DNA from 3 places in the Roseateles amylovorans genome. Region 1 is predicted to be linked to each of the others. Evidence: riboswitches for the same ligand, from Rfam matches in the RefSeq annotation. Region 1 holds a riboswitch; each other region holds the start of a gene.
The links. A riboswitch is a leader RNA that binds a small molecule or an ion and turns the genes downstream of it on or off. The one in region 1 is predicted to bind cobalamin.

Region 1 (3,141 bases):
CCTGCACGGCGCTTCGGCGCCGTTTGATGTCATGCCCGTGGGGATGGTCGGCGCGGTCGGCACTGACAGGCCTGCGCGCTGACCACCGTCCGTCGCCATGGGCGGTCAGAGCGACGGTGAATAGCGCAACATCACGAACCAGGTCCGCGGTGCCTGCGCATAGTTGTTGGCGGTCATGTAGCGGCGGTCGAACAGGTTGTCGACATTCAGCTGCAGCCGCCAGTCCTTGGCGATGCTGTAGCGGGCGTCGAGATTCCACAATCCGTAGCCGCCCAGGCGGGTGGTGTTGGCCGCGTTGTCCCACCGCGAGCCGGAACCCTGCCAGGTGGCGCCAAAGGCCCAGTCCGGCAGCGGGGTTGGCTGGAAATCAGCGCGCACGCTACCGAACCGTTTCGCGCGCCGCTGCAGGGTTTTGCCGGTGCTGTCGTCGGTGGGATCGCTGAAGTCCAACTGCCCGCTCAGGCCCACCGGTCCCAGTTGGGCGCCTGCTTTCAAGCTGGTGCCTTGCAGCGTGGCGCGCGCGACGTTGCCGTAGCAGCCGACGGTCGACCGACAGGTGCCCGCCGCGCCGAAGGCGATCAGGTCGCTGACGCGGTTGTGATAGGTGGTGATGGCGGCATTCAAGTCGCCCTGTTCCCAGGCCAGTCCGATCTCCCGGTTGTGGCCGCGCTCAGCGCGCAACGGCGCCACACCGGGCAGGCTCAGGTTCGGGCCGTAGACGCTGCCCATCTGATAGAGCGTCGGCGCACGGAAGGCGTTGCCGGCAGCGGCGGTGACGCGCCATCCGGCACCCAGCCGGTAGCCTGCGGCCAGCGTGCCGGTGTTGATGCGGCCGAAGTCGCTGTCGTCGTCATGCCGGCCATGGGCCTGCAGGCTGAAGGCGCCCGCGCTCAGCAGGTAGCTCAGTCCGATGGCGTCATCGTGCCGCTCATCGCTGCCCGCCGGCACCAGGGCGGTGTTGTCCAGACGGTCTTCGCGGCGCTCGACCAGCGCATTGATCTGGTGGCGCTCGTCGAGCTTGTAGAAGCCCTGCAGCGTCGCGGTTCGGATGCGGGTCTTGCTCAGATAGGGCGACGAGGGCTTGGTCTCCAGCGTCTGGCGCGATTCGGCCACATCGAGCTGGGTCGACAGCGCCGGGGACCACTGGCCGCTCCAGCCCGCGCGTGCGGCTTCGCTGGTGGTCAGGGTGCGGTCGTCGGCGTTCTTGCCGGCGTCGTAGCCGCTGTCGGTGCGGCTCTTCAGGCCGACCACTTCCAGCCGATGCCCGGCCGCGATCTGACCGCCCAGGCGCAGGCTGGCGCTGTAGTTGCGCCAGCCGTCCTTGTCCGGTTGGTAGCTGGTGCTCTTGGCATTGGTGAAGCCGTTGAAGCCGGTGCCTCGATCGCCGCTGAGCGAGGCCGCGTAATCGAAGCGGCGGTCGCCACCGGAGACCCCGATGTCGGCCTTCACCTGACCCAGGTTGCCGGCGCCCACGCCCATGTCCAACTGGGTGCGGCCGCTGCCCTTGCGGGTGAAGATCTGCACCACGCCGCCGATGGCGTCGGAGCCGTAGAGCGCGCTGGCCGGGCCCTTGAGCACTTCCACGCGCTCGATCTGCGAGAGCGGCAGGTTCTGCCAGTCGGCGCCGCCGGTGGATTGCGACTCCACGCGCACGCCGTCGATCAGCACGATGGTGTGGCGGGATTCCGCGCCCCGCACGAACAGCGAGGTGTTGGTGCCGGGACCACCGTTGCGGGTCATCTCCACGCCCGCACGGTTGCGCAGCAGGTCGGCGACATTGCCGTAGCCCTGGCGTTCGATGTCCGCGCGGTTGAGGACCGTGAGGTCGCCCAGCACGTCGGCCAGACGCATCGGGCTGCGGGTGCCGGTGACGGTGACCTCATCCAGCTGGCCCAGCGGGCGTGTGCCGGTGGCCTCCGACGAGATGGCGGCCAGGGCGATCGACCCGGTGCCAAGGAAGAGCGAGGTGGTCAGGACGGCCGAGGCCAGCGCCGACGGCGTGTGGACGAGCAGCGATCGGGCGCGAGGCCGGATGCGCGAGACAGGGGAGATCATGAGGAAAGCCAACGACGATCCAGGCGCCAGCTTCCCCGCAGGCACCTGTGACACGACACGGCATCGGGTGATGGCGTGTCTCCTGTTGGCCGGTATCCGGGCTGGTGGCGCGATGCCTGTGTCCTTCCCAGCGCGCGAGCGCCAGTGGACGTGGGGACAGGCATTGCCGGCTCGATGCCGAGGTCGCCATACCGTGTGTGTCAGGCCGGGGCATCACGGCTGCGCGTCCATCCAGCGGAAGCGGGCAGGTGATGTCCATGCGGCACACAGACAGGGATGGAGGCGTCGGATCGTGGCCAGCGACCACTTACCGTTGCGGGGACAGCTCAGGTTGGCTGACGAATCGACGAGACGTCGGCTTCCTGATTCCCGTTTAACTGCACAGGCGCAATGCCTGCACGAGCACCAACGAGGCGCATTCTAGCGGGGGTGGGGTCCGCAGATGCCGCTCGCGTCAAGCGTCGGGACCGGAGAGCACCGGCCGCGGGGGCGGTGACGGCTTGGGAAGCTTGGGCGGCTTCAGGGGCGATGCTGGGCTGTTCGGGTCCTTGGGCTTGGGCGTGGGATCTGTGGGCGTGGGATCTTTCGGTTGGGGATCCTTCGGCTTGGGGGGCTTGGGATCCTTCGGTGGGCGCTTTTTGGGATCTTTTGGCTTGGGCAGCGCCTTGCCGGCGGCAGATGCCATGGCAGACGGTGCGGCGATCCCATCGCGGATGGCGCTGGGCGATGCCGATCGTCGCGCTTCGAATTCCGCGCGCTGGCGCCGCAATTGTTCGGCGTCGCGTGCTTCGCTGGTCGCACGGCGCTGGGCCGCTTGGCGTTGGTCGGGCGTGACCCGGTCCTCCGGCAGTGGGACGGCGCGGCCGGCGGCCTCGGCCGGGCACGGCGTGTCACGCAAGTCCTGACCCTGCGGGCCGCATCGAAAGTAGGTGGTGAGGCCGGAGGTGGCGCGGGCGGGCGGCTTTGTTCGTGCCGCTGGCGCGGCGGAGGGCGGCGTCTCCATCAGCTCGTCCGCGGTGGCCGAGACCGCCGCATCCGTCATCACCAGCAGCCCCACCAGAACACCGAGCGAGATCGTCCGAAAGA
Region 2 (3,141 bases), 1.1 Mb from region 1:
GGGACGCCCGTCGGCGTGTTGCCATCGCGAGAGACCAGCGTGCCGCCGACGATCTCCCGGAAGTCGTCATAGCGCGCCCTCAGCCGCGCGACGTTGGCCTCCAGGCGCCAGGCGCTGCCCAGCGCCAGCTCGACCGAGGCCTCCACCCCTTGCGACGACTGCTGGCCGATCTGCTGCTGCACGTTGGGCTGGATCGGATCGCGCGAGAGCAGCTTGTTCTTCTCGATGCGGTAGCCCGCCACGGTCCAGGCGCTGCGTCGATCGGACAGCAGTTGCTTGTAACCGACCTCGACCTGCCGGCCGGTGGTCAGCTCGAACTGCTGCTGCGCGGCCGAGGTGGTGAGCAAGGCGCCGAGCGGATCGACCGCACGGCCGATCTGCGCATACGCCGACTGGGTAGACGAGGGCGCGAACACCAGTCCCAGACGGCCGGTGGTGACGTTGAAGCGTTTGTCGAAGCTGTTGGCCGGCGCGACCAGATCCTCCCGAGCGATCTTCGCGTGGTCCTGGCGCAGACCCGCCACAACCGACCACTGCGCATTCACCGCCAGGCGGTTCTCCAGGAACAAGGCCTGTGTGGTGGACCGGGCACGGTAGCGCGGCGTGTAGGGATAGGCGGCCTGATAGCGGCCCACGACCGGATCGAAGGGATCGACACCGATGCTGCCGCTGAAATAGGGCGAATCGTTGATGTGGGTGAAGCGGATGCGGTTGAACTCCAGCCCGAGGCTGAGCTGGTTCTCCATGCCGGCCACGGCCTGTCGGAGCCGCAGATCGCTGCGATTGCCCAGCTGCTCCTGCACATGGCCGATTTCCAGGAAGCTGCTCTGCTTCACTTGGCCGGTGGCCGCGTCCCAGGTGTAGCTCTCGGCATTACGCCAATGCCTGCGGCTGTCGAGGTGATAGAGCTGGTTGCGCAGCTGCACCGTGTCGGTCGGTGTCCATTGGGCGTCCAGCCGGGTCCAACGGTCGCGGTACTTGATCGCGGCATCCTCGGCGTTGTAGTTCTGGTGCCTGGTGCGATCGTCCAGCCGACCGTTGATCAGCGGCACGCCGAAATACGTCTGCGGCTGTTGATGGCCTTCGTCCCGGGACAGCGTGAGGTTGAGCGAGGGTGAGAGGTCCAGACGCAGCGCGCCGCCGACGGCCAGGCTTTCGGCATCGCCCCGGGCCATGAAACCGTCGGTCTTGCGGTGGCTGATGTCCACGCGGTAGGACCAGCGCTCATCGAGCGCGCCGCCGCTGCCGTAGGCGAGTTGGCGGGTGTGGTCGGCCCCGAGCGCGAGGCGGGCTTCCTGCCGAATCGGCGTGCGGGTCGGCTTCTTGGGCACCAGGTTGATGGCCGCGCCGATGGCGCCTTCGCCATAGATCACCGAGGCGGCGCCGCGCAGGACCTCGATGCGATCGGTGGACCAGGGGTCGAAGGGGAAGGTGATCGTGCCCGCCGCCACGTAGAGCCGGGTGCCATCGAACAGCTGCATCACCGAGCCATGGCCATTGAAGCCGCGCGCGCCCATGGACGTGCCCCCGTTGCCCGGCGCAGCGGACATCGAGAGACCGGTGGCGCGGCTGGCCGCCTCCAGCACGGTGAGGTCGCCGCGTTCGCGGATCGTGTCGCCGCTCAGCAGCTCGATGCTCGCGGGGGTCTCGAGCGGGGTTAGGCCCAAGCGGCTGGCGGTCGTCGGCGTGGTGAGGGTGGGCTTGGCCTCGGTCTTGCCGCTGATGCGCACCTCGGGCAGCGTGCTGGAGCCGGCGGCCCCGGGCGTGATGGCCACCGCTGCTGTCGTGGTGGCGGTAGTTGTGGCTGTGGTTGTGGCTGTAGCTGTGGCTGTGGCTGTGGCTGTGGCCGTCGCCGTCGCCGTCGCCATGACGGTTGGCGGATCCTGCGCGCTGGCCAGGCCGGTCAGGCCCAGGCCAGCCACCGTGCAGGCGATGGCCAGCGGGCTGGGGGCAAGGGCGGGTGCGGTGTGGCCGTGGCCGCAGGCGCGGCGGATGGTCGTGGTGAATCCACGAGCGAGGCGGGTCATGGGTGGGCTCCATCGGCCCGCGTCCCCGCAGGCCATTGCTGTGAATGGAGGCCGACGGGGCGAGCACGGACGACGCCGCACAGGCGTGCGACGCCGACGGCGCACCGCACCCCGCGGCTTCCGGAGCAGTTGCAGGCCGGTATCCGGGCTCGCGGCGTGTTTCGGAATGCGGTGGGCGCATCCCGGAACCGAGTCCTCGCCTTCCCATGCCCTGAGGGACACAGTGACCGTCGACGTGCGGACGCCGACATGAGGACTCTTGAACCGCTGACCGTTGCGGGGGCAGCACAGGCCTTGCATCGCAGGGATGCGCACCTGTTTCCCGTTTAACCCAGCCGTGAGACGGCCGGGCACCTTCAACTGATGATCTGCCGACGACACAGGGCCGTGCAGCGGCGGCGATTCTAGGGGAGTCTGCGCGCGGCCAAGCAGAGTGCGCAGTTTTCCTCATCCTCCCCCGCACGCACGCGATGGACGGGTGAGGGACGTGACAAGCGCATTCGCAAGCGCGAGGATCGTGTTCCCACTCATGCTGTCAGGGAGAGGTTATGGCGAATCGAGTCTTGCCCATGTGGCCACGGGGGCCGCTGCTCGGCATTGCGGCCGTGCTGTCGGCCTGTTCGACGACGATGGAGGCGCCGCTCGGTCCTCCAGCCAAGGAAGTGGCGGTGGCCGTCACCGCTGCCAATGAGCTGATCCAGTTCAATGCGGGGCAGCCGCAAAAGGTCCTGTGGACCAAGCCGCTGCAGGGTCTGTCCTCCGGCGAGCGCCTGCTGGGCATCGACTACCGGGTGGCCCGCGGCCAGTTGTATGGCCTGGGAAGCACCGGCCAGCTCTATCGCATCCATACCGGCACCGGGCAGACCGAAAAAATCGGCACGCCGGTGGCCCTGCCCTCCGACGGAGCGACGGAATGGGGCGTTGATTTCAATCCCACGGTCGACCGCATTCGTGTGGTCAATGACGCCGGCGTGAACATGCGGCTGCATCCGGACACCGGGGCGGTGGTGGATTCGAACCCGGACCAGCCGGGCGTGCAACTGGACGGCCGACTGGTCTACGACAGCGCGGATGTGAACGTGGACAAGACGCCTGGCATCGTCGCGGCGGGCTA
Region 3 (3,141 bases), 2.0 Mb from region 1:
GGCCTACCTGCTGAGCCTGGTGCTGGTGTGCGTGGCCGGCTGGGGTGCACGTCGCGCGCCGGTGGCGCGATGGCGCGCGCTGCTGTTGCTACCGGCGTTCGGTTTGGCGGCGATCGCGTTCCTGTGGGGGCTCTCCACCGCCTGGCCCGCCGAGCGGCCACCGACGCTGGACGCCTGGACTGGCACCCTGGCCGCGCTGCATGGGCTGCAAGGCATCCATCTGGGCGTGGCGGCGATGCTGGCGGCCTTCCTGGCCGCCCGCATCGGTCACGGCATGCTGCGCCCGCGCCAGCATGCGACCCGGGAAGCGGTCTGCCTGCTGTGGGGCTGGATCTGCGTGCAGGGGGTGCTGGTGCTGTGGTGGCCGCTGATGGCGGCGTGAGCTTGCTTCCGCAACTTTGCCAACCCCACGCCATCGGTTGACAAATCTTTTCAGCGACGACGCGGTTGGTGCCCTAGCCTACGGGCATCGCAACCCTCCCTGAGACCGATCCATGACATCCGTTCTGACTTCCCTCGGTGTCGCACTCGTCACTGCGCTCGCCATGACCGCCGCCGCCCCCGCCCATGCGCAAGACAGCAAGGCGGCGAAGGCGGCCCAGCAACTGGACGCGCGTTTTGCCGCAGCCGACAAGGACCACGACGGCAAGCTCACCAAGGCGGAAGCCGAGGCCGGCATGCCCCGCGTGGCCAAACGGTTCGACGAGATCGACACCACCAAGTCCGGTGCCGTCACGCTGCAACAGATCAAGGCCTATGGTGCGGAGCACATGAAGAAGAAGTGACCCCGAAGCGGGGCATTGCCCCGTGGCGCCACCGCGCGACACAGTGCCCGTTCAGAACCGTCGGGCAGCGACCGCTGCCGAAGGTGGTCGTGGTCGTAGTCGTGGTGGCTTGGGTGGCGGTCATGTCCATGACCGAGGCCCATGAAAAAACGCCCGGCGCTTCGCAGCGTCGGGCGTTTTTTTCATTGCTGGAGCGGGCGACACCGGCTGCGCTCGCCGCAGGGCGAGGCGCCGGGCGCCGCTCGACCGCAAGCGGCTTACTTGTTCACCGCATCCTTCAGCGCCTTGCCGGCGGTGAACTTGGCGGCCTTGGACGCCGGGATTTCCAGCACTTCGCCGGTGGCCGGGTTCTTGCCGGTGCGGGCAGCGCGATCGCCGACCTTGAAGGTGCCGAAGCCCACCAGGGCGATCGAATCGCCGGCGGCCAGCGCCTCGGTGATGGTCTCCAGGGTCGCGTCCAGGGTGGAGGCGGCCACTGCGCGGGTCACGCCGCTCTTGGTGGCGATGCTTTCGATCAGTTCACTTTTGTTCATCAGATTTCCATCTAGGTATCAGGATCCCGTTGCCGGGGGTCGCGATTATGGGGCCGGACCGCAGAGGGCCCGGTTTCGAGGTGCGACGGCGCCAGCGTTCCGAAGAGCGGCTGTCGCGCCGGGCAGCGTCCGCGGCTTGGCAAGTCCGAGGCCCGGTGCCCTGAAGCACAGGCCGCAGGACAGGCATTGTCAGACCTGTCGTCCCCGGATCGATCGGGCCGGAGCCGGAACCGATCCGGGGCAGCGTCCGCCAGGCGCCCGGGCCCCGAACTGTAGACGCTCCGCGCCGCCCGAGGGCGTTCCCCGCCTGCTTCCGGTGCTGTCGGCCGGGCGCGACCCGCACAGCCGTGCCGTTTCCAGCGCTTGCGGCGTCCGTCCCCAATGGCCTTGAGCGCCTTGAAGTGCTAGGCAACCCGGCCGACAGGGCTGGCAAGCCCGCACGGGCGCCTCGGCGAACCCGATATGATCCGCGCCGTTGGTGCTCGCGCCCGGCCCTCCGCCGGCGCAGTTCAACGGGAATCAGGAAGGGTCGCGCCAGGCATGGCCTCGACCCCCACCTGAGCTGCCCCCGCAACGGTAAGCGGAAGGCGGGTGATGTGCGTCATCGCCTGCGGCACGTGTCTGAGACCACTGGACGATCCGTCCGGGAAGGCAACACGGGTTCATCTTCCGACAGCCCGGATACCGGCCAACAGGCGGACCGCCCGCGCCTTGGCGCGGCCAGGTCCTTGTCGCATGCGGCCGCGGGGAAGCGGCCGTCCTGCCGTTTGATGTACCGCCGTACCCATGTCCTCCTTCCATCTTCGCGCCACCGCGAACGCTGCCCTGCTCGTCCTGATCACGGCCCCTGCCCTGCCCACTGCCTTCGCGCAGACCCGCATCGATCCGGTGGTGGTCACCGGCACGCGTGAAGCGCAACCCCTGCGCGACGCCATCGCCGACGTGGTGCTGATCGACACCGCCACCCTGCGCGACAGCGGCACCGCCAGCCTGGCCGATGTGCTGCAGCGCTACGCCGGTGTCCAGTTGCTGCGCAACGGCGGACCCGGCCAGACGACCGGCTATTTCGTGCGTGGCGCCAGCAGCAACAGCACCGTGGTGTTGATCGACGGGGTTCGGGTCGGCTCGGCCACGCTGGGGCAGACCGCGCTGGAGGCGATGAGCCTGTCGCAGATCGACCGCATCGAAGTGCTGCGCGGTCCGGCGTCCGGCCTGTACGGCGCCGATGCGGTCGGCGGCGTGATCCAGGTCTTCACCAGGAAGGGCCAGGGCGCGTTCAATGTCACGGGCTATGCCGCCGTCGGCGAGGACCGCTCCCGTGAAGGCAGCTTCGGCCTCAGCGGCGCACAAGGCGGCTTCGACTATGCGGCCGGACTCAGTCGCGAGACCAGCCACGGCCGGACCGCCATCCGACCCAACGACCAGTTCGGCAACTACAACCCGGACAAGGACGGTTATGGCCGCACCGTCGGCAGCGCGCGCCTGGGCTTCACACCGGCCGAAGGCCACCATGTGGGTGTCTCCTTCATCCAGAGCAAACTGAATGCGCAGTACGACGGTGCCGATTACCGGCCGGACTTTAGCGTGGATCCGTCGGCGGACTTCCGCAACCGCCTGACCACGCGCACGGTCACCGCCGACTACCGGGGCCAGTTGTCGCTGCTCTGGACCACGCAGCTGCAAGTGGCCAAGAGCACCGACGATCTGTCCTCCGGCGGCCAACTCGTCGACCGTTTCAAGACCGATCGCGACCAGATCAGCTGGCAGAACACGCTGCGCTTCGCGCCGGGCCAGCAACTGCTGCTCGCCTATGAACACCTGCG

Region 2: it holds a riboswitch for cobalamin, as region 1 does, so the genes downstream of both, N4261_RS25485 (TonB-dependent receptor) here and N4261_RS20985 (TonB-dependent receptor plug domain-containing protein) in region 1, are expected to answer to the same signal.
Region 3: it holds a riboswitch for cobalamin, as region 1 does, so the genes downstream of both, N4261_RS12975 (TonB-dependent receptor domain-containing protein) here and N4261_RS20985 (TonB-dependent receptor plug domain-containing protein) in region 1, are expected to answer to the same signal.

Annotation. Positions count from the first base shown of each region.
Region 1 is NZ_CP104562.2:5,075,261-5,078,401, reverse strand. Features, by position in the region: gene N4261_RS20985 (TonB-dependent receptor plug domain-containing protein) at 106-2,055, opposite strand; cobalamin riboswitch at 2,126-2,468, opposite strand; gene N4261_RS20980 (hypothetical protein) at 2,510-3,141, opposite strand, start outside.
Region 2 is NZ_CP104562.2:6,164,405-6,167,545, reverse strand. Features, by position in the region: gene N4261_RS25485 (TonB-dependent receptor) at 1-2,027, opposite strand, end outside; cobalamin riboswitch at 2,145-2,400, opposite strand; gene N4261_RS25480 (DUF4394 domain-containing protein) at 2,597-3,141, shown strand, end outside.
Region 3 is NZ_CP104562.2:3,095,221-3,098,361, reverse strand. Features, by position in the region: gene N4261_RS12990 (cbb3-type cytochrome c oxidase subunit I) at 1-382, shown strand, start outside; gene N4261_RS12985 (EF-hand domain-containing protein) at 495-785, shown strand; gene N4261_RS12980 (HU family DNA-binding protein) at 1,043-1,318, opposite strand; cobalamin riboswitch at 1,778-2,024, shown strand; gene N4261_RS12975 (TonB-dependent receptor domain-containing protein) at 2,105-3,141, shown strand, end outside.